One region of the Sphingobacterium sp. UBA7038 genome, then DNA from elsewhere that is predicted to be linked to it. Evidence: riboswitches for the same ligand, from Rfam matches in the RefSeq annotation. Region 1 holds a riboswitch; the other holds the start of a gene.
The links. A riboswitch is a leader RNA that binds a small molecule or an ion and turns the genes downstream of it on or off. The one in region 1 is predicted to bind thiamine pyrophosphate.
Positions count from the first base shown of each region.

Region 2: another riboswitch for thiamine pyrophosphate. It lies ahead of thiM (hydroxyethylthiazole kinase); the one in region 1 lies ahead of thiS (sulfur carrier protein ThiS).

Region 1 is NZ_DLAV01000020.1:55,647-63,081, forward strand. It holds gene B3H30_RS13880 (DMT family transporter) at 1-698, opposite strand, end outside; gene B3H30_RS13885 (PLP-dependent aminotransferase family protein) at 810-2,222, shown strand; gene B3H30_RS13890 (alpha-L-rhamnosidase) at 2,289-4,931, opposite strand; TPP riboswitch at 5,091-5,186, shown strand; gene thiS (sulfur carrier protein ThiS) at 5,247-5,453, shown strand; gene thiC (phosphomethylpyrimidine synthase ThiC) at 5,500-7,314, shown strand; gene B3H30_RS13905 (thiamine phosphate synthase) at 7,311-7,435, shown strand, end outside.
Region 2 is NZ_DLAV01000015.1:233,466-240,900, forward strand. It holds gene B3H30_RS10015 (DUF1572 family protein) at 1-189, opposite strand, end outside; gene B3H30_RS10020 (GIN domain-containing protein) at 560-1,303, opposite strand; gene tenA (thiaminase II) at 1,545-2,201, opposite strand; gene thiD (bifunctional hydroxymethylpyrimidine kinase/phosphomethylpyrimidine kinase) at 2,188-3,027, opposite strand; gene thiE (thiamine phosphate synthase) at 3,024-3,656, opposite strand; gene thiM (hydroxyethylthiazole kinase) at 3,646-4,449, opposite strand; TPP riboswitch at 4,532-4,624, opposite strand; gene B3H30_RS10045 (VanW family protein) at 4,688-5,530, opposite strand; gene B3H30_RS10050 (hypothetical protein) at 5,670-6,920, opposite strand; gene B3H30_RS10055 (dienelactone hydrolase family protein) at 6,954-7,435, opposite strand, start outside.

The DNA of each region.
Region 1 (7,435 bases):
ATAAACATACTGAACATCGACACATAGGCTAAACTGGCCCAGGCCCCGATAGGCACAGTGTCAAAAGACGATGGAAGGTAGACAAAGGTAAGTGGCAACATCAACGGCAGCGACAAAACCAAGGTCCAGGAAATGACCTGCCAGCCCCCTAGCGTCTTGGTCAATTTTGCACCTTCAGCATAGCCCAAACCACAGAGAATGACCGATAAAATCATTAAAACGTCGCCTAAAGGTGAGGCTGTTAGTCCTTGTGCCAGCGCATAGCCGATCACCAGTAGACTCCCTAGAGCAGAGAACAGCCAAAAGATTGGCTTCGGACGCTCGCCACCGCGTATAATACCAAATACGGCTGTCGATACGGGCAAAATACCGATAAAAACGATGGAATGCGCGGACGTGATGTGCTGCAGAGCCAAAGCGCTCAGTAAGGGAAATCCAACGACACATCCTATTGCCACGATGCATAGCGACCCCAATTGCTTTCTTTCTGGACGTTTTTCCTTAAAAACCATCAATGTTATCAGTGCCAATATGCCTGCAATGGAAGCCCTTGCTAATGTAACAAATACAGGGTCAAAAGCTAAAACCGCCATGCGTGTTGCCGGCAACGAACCACTAAATAATACCACACCAATAAAACCATTTAACCAACCGCTCGTTGTATTTTCCTGTAATTTACTTATACTTAATTGCGCCATGTATCAATCTTTTACACAAAGTTCGTCCATTACAAGAATTAAGCACAGTCACAGTTTTTGATAATTCAATGGACACAGTTACCTTTAAAGACGAACACTAATCCTAATTTGATGAAAAAAGATTATTTGTATAATGAAATAGCAGACAATATTGCCAATAAGATTAAATCAGGCGTCTTAAAAGCTGGCGAAAAACTACCTTCGGTGAGGAAGCTAAGCGCTGAACACGGTATCAGTATAAATACCGCAAAAAGGGCATTTCTAGCGTTGGAAGAACGTTCTCTTATACAGTCCAAGCCCCAATCCGGCTACTTCGTTAGTCCTCCAAACTATTTGCAACTTCCGTTGGCGGCAGCCAGTCAACCTATTCCAATCGCCAACAACAGAGAACCGGATCAATTGATGAATAAGGTGTATTCAACCATGGGACGTCGCGACTTAACCTTATTTTCAATCGGTGTTCCTTCCGGAAGTCTCCTACCTACCGCAAAATTAAAAAAAGAAATCGTCCTCGCTACACGGGAGCTCAGCGATGGTGGCACAGCATATGAACCCTTGCAAGGCAATATAAAATTACGTCGTATGGTGGCCGTACGTTCATTGGCCTGGGGTGGAAATCTAAATGAAGATGATGTCGTTACTACCAACGGCTGTATGAATGCTTTAGTTTTGTGTCTGATGGCCTTAACCAAACCTGGAGATACACTGGCTCTGGAAAGCCCCTGCTATCCGGGTATCCTCCAACTTGCCGTCAGTCTAGGGCTTAAGGTGCTGGAAATAGCTACGGACCCCATCATAGGAATAGACATTGAAGCCCTCAAAAATCTGTTGCCCCAAATTAAAGTCTGTTTACTGGTCCCCAATTTTAACACCCCTTTGGGTTATTGCATGCCGGATGAGCATAAGCGGGAAATTGTGGCATTGCTGTCAAAACACCAAATTCCGCTAATCGAAGATGACACCTACAGCGACCTCCATTTTGGCACGCAACGCCCCAAATGTTGCAAATCTTTTGACCGGGATGGCAATGTCCTCTGGTGTGGATCCGTTTCAAAGACGTTGGCTCCAGGCTTCCGTGTCGGATGGGTTGCTCCTGGAAAATACAAAGAACAGATTATCAAACTAAAACTGATCCATTCCCTGTCATCTACGGCGATCATCAATGAGGCGGTTGGAAATTTTCTATTAACCGGAAAGTATGAAAACCACCTGCGTAAACTTCGTAGATCATTAACGGAAAACTACCAGCGCTACGCTGCTATCATTTCGGCCCATTTTCCGGAAGGCACTAAAATTAGCCGTCCACAGGGTGGACTTGCCCTATGGGTCGAGTTTCCAAAACACATCGATACAGGCAAGCTATATAACTATGCGCTTAAACTACAGATCAGCATTTCACCGGGGCGGATTTTCACCTTACAGGATCAATTTCACCATTGCATGCGTCTCTGTATTGGTTTACCCTGGAGCAATGAACTCGCTTTAAAATTAAAACAGCTCGGTAAACTTACAAAAGCACTCTAATACATAACATGATAAGAGCATAATACCAACGGTCGGGGCAATAAAACAACAGATCGGAGCCTATGATTACTTGAGTTCCAGCTCCAGCCTATGTTTACCAGCCTCCAATTGGACGGCATCGCTACTGCTAATGCTAACATTATCCGGCGGATAAAATGTCGCCGTGGCATTTGCGGGTATTTGGATATCATAAACAATCTTTTTATCCTTTAACTTCCATTCGGAAACAATTTTACCGTAGGGTGAATCATAAGAAATAGAAGATTTTTTCAGTTCCTGGGGAAAGATGGGTTTTAAAAGCACATGTTTAAATCCAGGTTGTTTAGGATCTGGCAGAATCCCGCCGATAGATTTAAAAAACCAACCACCGATTTCGCCAAACATCATGTGGTTGTCTGAAATATCACGCGTTGCTTTTAAATCCCAGTTCTCCAACAATGTTGTCGCGCCATTTACAATCCACCATCCCCAAGACGGATAAGTATCTTGTACCGCAACCTTATAGGCTGTCGTTGCATAACCGTTATCTTTTAACGCATTCAATAATGCTTTTGCACCCAATACTCCTACATCTAAGTGAAAGTTGGCCTCTTCCACTTTCTTATTCAGGTTGGCTGCAACCCGGGCTTTCATTTCGTCAGGTACCACACCCCAATAGAGTGGAACACTCAGTTCAGTCTGTGTTCCATTGCTATAAATACCCTTGGAAGCATCTAAAAATTTAGCGTTGATGGCCGTCTTAATTTTTCTGCTCAGCAGTTCATATTTTTGTTGATCTGCTGTGTATCCAAACAATTTAGCCGTAGCAGCCAAGATGGTCGCATCCACATAAAAATAAACCGAGGAGGTCAACTCCAGATTCGACTGTGACTTCACTGGCACCCAGTCTCCACGCCCAAAAGTTGTCAACCCAGATGTGCTGATTCCGTCGACATAATCCACATAGCGTTTGATATTAAGATAGCATTCTTCTAATGCACGTGGGTCTCCATAAAACTGATAGATCTGCCAGGGAATAATGGCAATGGTACTTGTCCAATCCAAACCATTCGCTGTACCATAACCCCATCCCCCAGTTGGAATAATATCGGGTAAGACACCGTTCTCCTGTTGCTCATCACGATGATCCGCCATCCATTTTTCATAAACTGTTATCCCGTCAAAATTGTACAAAGCTGTTTCAATCGCAAGGTGCCCATCCCCTGTCCAACCGTTCTTTTCGCGCTGCGGACAGTCTGTCGGATAGCCCATCAAATTGGACAAGTAGGCATTGTTGGTCGCTTCCCATAGTTTGTTGACCAACGCTGATGACGTCTTGAGCTGTCCAATGGCGGGCACATCACTATGCATAAAATAAGCGGTCACAGCCGAACTATCCAATGCAATTGCCGCACTACTACTAATTTCGACGTAACGAAATCCTTTGTAACCGAACTTTGCCATAAACTCATCATTACGACCGCTTAAGGTAAGAATGTCCGTTTGAAAGGGCTCCTTTTCCTTATCGCCCCGATAATAAACATCAATATTGGACAGGTCAAGACGCCCATCTGCCGACAATCGTTCACCGTGCTTGATACGTAGCATAGTCCCTGCAGCTCCTTTGACTTTAACTTTTGTAATCCCAGCCATATTTTGGCCCATATCGAAAACATAAGTACGTTGGTCTATCTTTGTCACTGATTTGGGCTTATAGGACTTCACGAGCCGAATCGGTACCATCTGTTGGGTAACGATATGTGCAGATGGCGCATTTCTATACTGAACAGCCTTCCAAGTTGAATCATCATATTTAGGTTTGTCCCAGTTGGGTATTTCCAGTCTTGCATCATAATGCTCACCAGTGTAAATATTATTATAAGTAATTGGTCCCGAAGCTGTTTTCCACTGCTTATCTGAAACAATAGTTTCTACTGTACCATCTGTATAGACGATTTTCAGCTCTAAACAGAATGTTGGTCGGGCCCGCCACGGTGCTTTATCAAAGTTCCAAACCGCCAGTGGTTGGTGATTATACCAGCCATTCCCCAAAACAACGCCAATAGCGTTCTCTCCTTGTTGGAGCTGCTGGGTTACGTCCGTCACGACATATAATGTACGCCGGTCGAATCGAGTATACATTGGATCCAGGCGATGGTCTCCTACGCGTTGACCATTCATGGAAAGTTCATATAGCCCTGCTGTGGCAATATACGCGCGTGCAGACTTTATCGGCTTATTTATCTTAAATTCTGTCCTAAAATAAGGCGTTTCTCGCGCATGAATATCCTTATTGTCGCTAATCCATTTTCCCTTCCAAAGGTCCATTCCCATCATTCCAGTTTCGAACGATGCTATTTTAGAACTTGTTGATATACCATCCTTATCCCATACTTTAACCTTCCAGAAATACGTGGTCTGTGGCTTTAACTGTGCGCCGTTATAGGTCACTAACATGGACGAGCTGAGCTGTTTGCCACTATCCCAGCTATTTTTCGTCTCCTTCAGTAGTGCCAGCGAATCTTGCCCTAAAAGGATCTGATAAGCCTGTTGTACCGCACCATTACGTTGGTCCTCAAGTCGCCAGCTAAGTCTCGGCTGGGTTGCATCGATACCCAATGGATTGACCAGATGTTCGCATGTCAACTGTACCGCGATGCAGTTGCTTTTAGGTTGGGCATAAGTGCTGTTCGTTATACACAACAGTATTGTCAATAAAATCCTACGCATGAAAAGATACTATTCTTGGTGATTGTTAAATTGTTTTAGCTGATTTAAAAATCTAATATATCAAATATTTTCCACATGGTGACCTGTACTTTCCTGCACGATATACCTCAGGCAGCAAAATAAATTCTTGCAACTTTCATAAAAATAACCTTATATTAGTCGCAACTTTAGGGGTGTCTGCTCATGCAGGCTGAGATTTTACCCTTAGAACCTGATCCGGATCATACTGGCGTAGGGAAAAGTGAGCTGTCTACAAGGTGCATTGCTGCGCCTTTGTGTAGCCATTCCTAAAGTTTTACCAAAAAAAATTAAGGAATGGAACTTACAATAAACCATCAAATTCGATTTTTCGATCCCGCACTTACGTCACTAGAAGGCTTGTTACTTTTGGAATTATCTGGCAAAACCCAGGGCGTGGCTGTAGCCATCAACAACCAAGTCATCCCCAAAAAGGACTGGGGTACGACAACACTTAAACCTTATGATCAGATTATCTTAATCACTGCATCTCAAGGCGGCTAGCCTTTCAAAAAAAATCAACCGAGTAATTCACCACAATACAGAAAAAATGACAGCTGAAACAATTACGCAATCCCCCTTTCCAAATGCAAAGAAAATTTTTGTAGCCGGAAAACTATTTCCTATTCAAGTCGCTATGCGTCAAATCTCCTTGAGCCCAACCAAATTAACGAATGGACAGATCGAAATTAATCCGCCGGTAACAATCTATGATACTTCTGGGCCTTATACAGATGACACTATCCATATCGATATCCGCAAAGGACTCCCTCGCCTTCGCGAGCAGTGGATCTTGGATCGTCAGGATGTCATACAGTTGGCTGGCATCAGCTCTGAATATGGACAAAAACGACTTTCTGATCCAACGTTGGACGAACTCCGATTTGCCTATAGCCACAAACCGAAAGTAGCCTCTGCCGGCAAGAATGTCACCCAATTACATTATGCAAAGCAAGGCATCATTACCCCGGAAATGGAGTATGTTGCTATCCGGGAAAACCAACGTATTGAGCAGTTGGAAGCTAGTACCCCTGGGATGGATCATCAGCATCGGGGGCAAAACTTTGGTGCGAGAACACATGATAAAGCTATTACACCAGAATTTGTCCGTGAAGAAATCGCCGCCGGAAGAGCGATCATACCCAATAATATTAATCACCCTGAAAGTGAACCCATGATTATCGGACGCAACTTTCTTGTTAAAATCAATGCCAATATTGGCAATAGCGCCGTAAGTTCAAGCATAGAGGAAGAAGTTGAGAAAGCGGTATGGGCCTGTCGTTGGGGGGCTGATACCATCATGGATCTATCCACTGGCAAAAATATTCACGAAACCCGCGAATGGATTATCCGTAACTCGCCAGTCCCAATCGGTACAGTACCGATCTATCAGGCGCTCGAAAAAGTAAAGGGGGTGGCCGAGGATCTTACCTGGGAAATATTCAAAGATACCTTGATTGAACAGGCCGAACAGGGTGTTTCGTACTTTACCATACACGCCGGCGTATTGCTTCGTTATATCCATCTCACGGCATCCCGAGTTACTGGAATTGTCTCCAGAGGCGGCTCTATCATGGCCAAATGGTGTCTTTTTCATCACAAAGAAAATTTTCTCTATACCCATTTTGAGGAAATATGCGAAATTATGAAACAATATGATGTGGCTTTTTCACTTGGCGACGGTCTTCGCCCCGGAGCTATTGCAGATGCAAACGATGCAGCTCAATTTGCGGAGCTCGAAACCCTGGGCGAACTCACCAAAATCGCCTGGAAACATGATGTTCAGGTGATGATCGAAGGGCCAGGACATGTTCCTATGCAATTGATCAAAGAGAATATGGACAAGCAATTGGCCTGTTGTGACGAAGCGCCATTTTATACCTTAGGTCCCTTAACAACAGATATTGCTCCAGGCTATGACCATATCACATCCGCCATTGGAGCGGCTATGATCGGTTGGTATGGCTGTGCAATGCTTTGCTATGTTACCCCCAAAGAACACCTGGGTCTACCAAATAAAAAAGATGTCAAAGATGGTGTAATCACCTATAAACTAGCTGCCCATGCGGCCGATTTAGCCAAAGGACACCCTGGTGCACAATATCGTGATAACGCCTTGAGTAAAGCCAGATTCGAATTCAGATGGGAAGATCAATTCAACCTTTCCCTTGATCCAGATACCGCACGGGAATATCATGACGAAACATTGCCGGCAGATGCGGCTAAAGTGGCGCACTTCTGCTCCATGTGCGGTCCCAAATTTTGCTCGATGAAAATAACGCAGGAAATCAGGGATAGTGCCGCCCAGGGGATGCTGGAAAAATCGCAGGAATTCATCGCACAAGGAAAAGAGATCTATTCATGATTATTGCATTGACAGCAGCAGAAACAATCCGTTCTGAACAGGCGATTATAACAGCGTTGTTTAAAGAAGGTCTTGATATTCTGCATTTGCGTAAGTATCATTTTACAGACTTACAAATGTC
Region 2 (7,435 bases), on a different contig from region 1:
CTCATCGCGATCTACCCAACTGTTCTCAAACTCCTGGTCGCGGTTTCTATTTTGTTTTTCGCCATCTGTGGTGAGGAAATCGGTCCATCGGGAAAGCATATTTCCACCTAAATGTTTAACAATTAATGCAATGCTATTGCTCGAATCATTGGGTTGCCAAAAGAGTTGTTCAGTGCTTAACTGTGCAATGTTTTATCACCCAAAGATTTATAATATTGAAATTGCTTGATACAAGTCGCTAAAAAATTGTCCATTGCGTCGAAAGTTTGGCATTTATATGAATATTAATATACAAAAATGTCCTGAAACCGAGACCTAAAATAATTTTTTTAGCTGAAATCTGGTTTTGCTATCGATGTCATTAATTTCCTGATACAGTTTTTTGAGGTGATAAATGTGTGAATTTATAAGGAGAAGGAGAAGGAGAAGGAGAAGGAGAAGGAGAAGTGTGAGCAAAAATGCTAATAAAAGCAAAGGTGATACTGGGGTATGTATCACCTTTAAGCTAACTAAACATTAAACATAAATAAACAGTCTTTTTTAAAGACCACACTAAAAATTACAATACTACTTTGCCACTTGTTGATTTGTCAACTTGGACATTTTTTGGTTGATTTTTTAACGCAATTCTTGCCGATGTAGAAACATTTCCCTGTAAGTTTTCTTTCACGCTGAGCGTAACATTTGCAGACGAATTGGCTTGTACTTGGGCATTTGTTGTCGAGAAACGGCTCATGTCAACCGATGCGGATGAATTGGTGTTCAAATTTAAATTTGAAGCGCTACCCGCAATTTCCTGCTTAGACGAACTGCTTGCCGATACTTGCAAATTTTTACTGCTGACATCTGTCGTTAACTTGCTAGAAGAGCTCGTTGAAAGGTTGATATCATCAGCAATTATTTTTTTAAGCGATATTTTTGCGGAGGAGGATACGTCTACAGAAATTTTGTTTGCCTTAATCGTTTCATCGGTATAGATCGAACTGCTGGATGATGCCGAAAAGCGTGTCGGTATCTTGCTTGAGTAAACAGTTACGCGATTGTTTCTCGCATTTCTGATTGAACTGTTTCTTTTATACTGTACATACAGTGTACCGTTTTTTACAGTCGTTTCGATAAGGGATAAATGTTCGGGATTATCTGCTTCAACAATAACCTCGTTGCGATTAGAGTGAATATAATCTACACGTAATGAAGTTGCCGATGAAATGCCATCTGGAGCAGTGATCTTACGTGTTTCGCGTTCTTGTGCCTGAGCTACATATAAAAATGAAATAAAGGCAATGGTTAAGATTCTTTTCATTATTTTTCTGTTATTAGTTTAAATTTATTTTTACTGAAAGTTTCATTTTAATTTCCCTTTTTATCGTTTCTTATGTGCTTATGCATACGCTCTATCGTTAACTGCCACCTATAGTATAATAGTAATGCCAAAACTTTAAATCCGTTTAAAATACTGATTAACACTAGTTTTGTTCCTGAGTGCTATTTTCGTTCATGCTCATTTTTGAACATCAACTGTTCGGTATCGGACAATAGTTTGTTTACCAGACTCTTCGTTTGTAGGCTGCTAACCAGAATTGATACTCTAATTGGGAAGCTGTTATAAATACTTGTCGCATCTTCTCCCGTTTTGTTGCAGTAGTTTCTGCTGCAATTTTGTCAACGTAGTTTTTCGCCTTGATAACGCCCTGTGCAAAATCCTCACCGCTATAAGTTGCTATCCATTTGGAATAGGGATTTCCCTGTGTATTTGCTGTCGATACAATGTGATCTCCGACCTCCTTATAAATCCAAAAACAGGGGAGTGTTGCCGCCATAGCAACCTCAATGCTCTCGAAAGCGGCTACGCTTTTAAGAAAATGAACATAATGATGGCAGGTTGGTTCGATTTTGTTGCTCTTGTCGGCAGGACTTAAACCAAATTCCCGAAAGTAATTTTCGTGTAATGCCCGTTCAACAAGTAGCGCATTGCGACCAAATTCGAAATAGTCCAATGCTTGTTGGTTATCCGTACTTTTTGCACCTATAAAGGCGAGCACACGGCCAAATTCTTCTAAATAGAAAGCATCCTGCTGCATGTAAAATTGAAATTTATCCAGGGGAAGACTACCATCACTAAGCTGAACAATAAACGGCATAGTGAGTATATCTGAATAAATTGATGTTATTGAATCCCAGGCATGATCAGTCCAGTTCATATTGAATAAGTTTAATCGGATTGTGGAAGTGATTTAATGGCCCATTTCCTTTGCCAATGATGAGGTCTTTGCTACCAGCTATTGCTGCGTGTATATAGGCCAATGCGAATTCAACCGCGCTATCGAGACCAACGCCTTGTGCCAAATGGCTCGCAATTGCTGAAGAAAGCGAACAACCGGAACCATGTGTATTTTTGCTGTTAATTTTTTGAGATTTGAATTCAATTGGTGGATTCTTGTGCTGGAACAATAGGGATGTTAATTCTTGACTTTGGAGATGCCCGCCTTTAATCAAAACGGATTGACAACCTTTCGCCAGTAGGCTATTTCCCGCTTTTTTCATCCTCTCGACATCGTCAATAACTTCGTCTACTAAAACACTTACCTCGTCTAAATTTGGTGTAATCAGCGTTGCCAAAGGAAAAAGAAGTTCAATGCAGGCCTGAATTGTATCATCGTGAATGAGCTTGTGCCCGCTGGTCGAGACCATGACTGGATCAAATACGATAGGCCCTTTATATTCTTTTAAATAGCTGCTAATAAGCTCCACAAGTTCAATATGGTGTACCATGCCTATTTTAATTGCATCGGGATAGATGTCGTCAAAAATAGCATCTAATTGGTCCTGGACGGCTGCTGTAGGAATGTCATAAATACGTCTTACACCTTGTGTGTTCTGAACGGGTAAGGCAGTTAACACATTCATGGCATAACAACCTAATGCAGATATGGTTTTGGTATCTGCTTGTATACCTGCACCACCGCTACCATCGAACCCCGCAATGCTGAGTACGGTAGGGACGCGGTATTTTTTATCTTTTGTCATTTTAATAGTTCTTTTAGTTGTGCACTGGCAGCTCTGGGATCTTGACTTTGGCATATGGCCGAAACGACTGCAATGGAGTCTGCACCGGCATTCCAGGTCTCTTCTGCAGTTTGTAAGTTCATCCTTCCGATAGCGATCAATGGTTTTTCCGTCTTATTCCGAAGTTGTTTTAAACCTGCAATTCCCCATTCAGTAATCGTATCCATTTTTGTTCTCGTAGAAAAAATGGGACTTACACCAAGGTGGTCGACAGCGTACATTTGTGGACTTTCCAGCTGCTGCATATCTTCTATGGACCAGCCTATGTTTAATTTATCGCCATATTTTTCGCGAATAGGGAGCGGCTGCAAATCATTTTGACCCACATGTACTCCCCATGCCTCGATTTTTGCAGCGATTGCTACGGCATCATTGATCACGAGCGGAATACCATAACGATCGGTCAGTTTTTTCAAACGCATGGCTTTATCCAAAAATGTAGCGGGATCGTCAGCTTTTTCGCGTAATTGAATAAGATCGACTCCACCAATGATGGCTTCTTCGGCGACATTGAGCCAATGTTGAGGATAACAGTCCCGCTCAGAAATTACCAAATATAAAGGGTAGGGAAAAAGCGGATTAATGCGCATAACATTTGATCTTGAGCTTTGATTTTAGACGTTCTGCATTGAGCTTATAGAGTTCATCATAGAGATTCAATTGCAGGGTACCCGGGCCAGCTGCTGTTTGGGCTGCGAGTTCTCCCGCCAAGCTCAAAATGGAAACGCCGGCAACAGCTGCTTCAACATATTGGTCTGTAACACCTAGAAATGCACCAATAAGTGCAGTAGCACTACAGCCAAGTCCAGTTACCTGTGTCATTAAAGGGTTGCCATTAAAAACTTCAACCCGGTATTGCTGTGAAAGGATATAGTCTACTTCTCCAGAAATACAGATAATGGAACCGGTTTGCTCTTGCAATAATTGGCCAAATCGGAGCGCATCTTTACTCGCTGTCGTGCTGTCGACTCCTTTTGTGTTCGGTTGGTTGAAATTGTACAGCGTCATGATTTCTGATGCATTTCCACGAATAACCGTTGGTTTGAGATCCAGTAGATTGGCTAATAAATCATTGCGGAATGCTGATATCCCAGCACCAACAGGATCAAGTACCCATGGCCGTCCAATGGTATTGGCATGTTCGGTAGCAACCAGCATAGCTTCGGCTGTATCTTCACTCAAGGTGCCGATATTAATAACAAGAGCTTGCGCAATATCGACAACTTCGCGTACTTCTAAAGGACTGTGTACCATTACGGGGGACGCTCCTAGGGCTAACAGTGCGTTGGCCGTATTGTTCATCACGACTAGGTTTGTGATGTTGTGTACAAGGGGTTTTTCGACCCTCAGCTGCGCTAATAAATTGATAATTGAATCTTCCATTCTTTTTACATATGCTAAGATGTACGGTGTAGCCTTGGAGGGAAGAAGAGCGATAGACTGCGCAGTAAAGGAGTATGCTGTACAGTGGATTTTTGCTTTTCCCTACGCCGGTATAAACCGAATCAGGTTCAAAGGGACTATCTCAATTCTATACAGAATACCCCCAAAGCCAGACCAAATTTAAACAAAAAAGAGGACTTTTCATATCCGTCATTTTTCGATCACTTAGCTTGTTAAATTAATAGGCCGGATTTTGATCGGCACTAATTTCAATATATTCAACAGGGGTATAAGTAACCCGGGCAAAATTTTTGGTCAAAAGTTCTGTTTCTAAAATCTTTCCACCCTGAAATTTTAAAAACTTCTCGCGCCAAATCTCATTTTTACGAAAGAACTGATTGTCTATTTTAAGAAATTGATGTTCTTTTTCAACGACATGGTATGCAAAATCCAGCTCCTGATCGATCCTCAATTCGCCCTCTAAACATTTCTCTGTAAACCAGAGGTTGATCTGGAAGGTGTAAGGCGTGTTGTTGGTGAATTGATAATCACGGTAGTTATAAAATACGGTAGCCCCACTGCCGAATGGCAAAACACGACCATCGTCAGGAAAAGGATCAAAGGAGTGATGATAACGTTCGCTGACGGTGAGTGGACTATGGATAACAAGCCAATGGATGAGATTGGATATTTGACAGATTCCACCGCCAATACCCGCCCTTGCTTCACCGAAGGATAACTCCATGCCGGGCAGATACCCTTTCTTTACGGTGGGGAGCCCCACGAGTTTACAAAATGAAAAGGTTTCCTTCGGTCTGATCAGAATGCTATTGATCTGTGCTGCTGCAATTTTCAGGTTGGTCACTTTGTTGATCTGCAATTGCATATTATTTTCGCCCAGCTTTTTTAATAATACAGACTGATGCTTTTTAATACGAAAGGGAAGTTTTTCAGCTGATTTAACTTTGCTGTATTTTTTGTCGTCAAATAGCCAGACGGCTTTTCGCTGCATTCTTCTTACCCATACTGCAAAAAAATAGAGCAAGGGGTGCTGTTGACTGATCAATTTTCTTTTTTTCAATACGATGTTTATTTATCGCTATCAAAATTAATGCAGAAATGTATCTTTTGCCGCTTTTTTTGATTTTGTCCTGTGTTTTTACTGTATAGGGGGTAGAACTTTTGTTCCATCGGGTGTATACTGGCTTTTCGCTCTATGTCTATAGCTGTTTTCTTGTTTGTACGTATTTGCCCGTGAGCTTCCCATGCCCGTTATAGTTCAGGTTTTCATACGTACAGTTTCCCAAATCTTTTACAATTGATTTTTGTTGCAATACCCCCTTGAAGTAGAATTCATCAACTGTTTCGTTGGCCCGGTAGGATCGCTTGATTTCCGCTGTGAGTTGGTCATTTTGATCGAAGGTTTGGCGTAGTATATAATCACTTGTTTTCGGATCGCTATACGCATAACGGACCCGACTTTCCCTTTGATCATTTCTGCCCGACAGCTCTTCACTCATGCGATTCTGTTTGTCATAACTGTAAATGGTCCAATCTATCCGTTGGTATAAAAAATGAATGGATTCACTTTTTACAACCTGGAGTTTGCTGTTCAAGTGGTCTATTGTCGCTGTTTGTAATGTTGGATCGTAGGAAACAATGGCGTTTGGGAGATAACGGTAAATGGTGCTGTTGCTCCATTTGCTGTTTTGAAGGTACTGTATGGAGTCGATAAGTCCGAACTGATTATAGCATCTTTTGCTGAAATAATTATTTCCGCCGGAAAGATTGTTGGATGTGAGCTCTTTGCCTTCTTCATATACAGTCGTCACAATTGCTCCAGTTTCCACCTCATTTTCATCGGAAAACTGCTGCATGACATACGTGCCGTCACATTGATTTTTACGCTGACTGTAGTAAAGAGGGAGAGCTGTATTGGCGATAATAGCCGCTGCATATTGCCTGGATGGAATAAATTGCACTTGTGCAATGGAGTCAAAGAAATGTTGGGCATTATATTGTGACGAAGGATTCTTTGACGCAACTTGTGTGCTGTTGCTTAATATGGATTTGGCTGCTGCCAGATAGGTATTACTATCGTATATGATCTTGGGTTTGCCTAAGCCATCAAACAAGATCATGGCATGACGTTGTTTCAATGACAATACATCGATGGTCCATTGTTGATTTTTAACGCTAAATGTAAGTTTTTTTGCATCGGTTTTTGTGACCAGTAACTTTGTTGTGCTAAAAGGTACTTGCTTGAAAATCGCAGCAGCATTTTTTTCGTGTAAACGCATGATAAAATCAGTTGATTTATCGGACTCATTGGTTACAAACAGAACTGCCTGTGTAGGGCTAGCTATTGTTAACGATTTTACTGTTTGCGATGCTGCAATGGGACTATAAAACAGCAATATCAACAACTGAATGATAATCGGATAAATGTGCAGTTTCGCGTTATAATTCATTTGGGTCGATATTGCTGTTGCTGACTTTGCTATTTAATTTAATACTTCTTTCAAAAATAATAAGGTGTGCTCCCAGGCACGTTTGGCCATCACGGGATTGTATTCCGCTGACTCGGGATTCGTAAACGTATGTCCAGAATTTGCGTAGGTAATTATTTGCCAGTCTGCTTTTCCTTCATTTAATTCCTTGACCAACCCATCGTAATCTTCTTTTGATACACTCTTATCGGCTGCAGGGTGCTCAATGAGTACTTTTGTTTTAATGGAACCATTGGGTCTATCGGCAGCTTTGGATAGGCCTCCGTGGATACTGATCACGGCATTGATGGGGAAGCCGGCTCTAGCCGCTTCTAATGCTCCTGAACCTCCAAAGCAATAGCCAATGATCGCAATTTTTGTCGGATCTGCGCCTTCTTTTTTCAGTTGTTCTAATGCGAGCTTGATGCGATGCTGATAAGCTTTATAGTCCGTCTTGTAGTGGCCTGCAATTTTCGAAGCTGCGGTGTTGTCCGCAG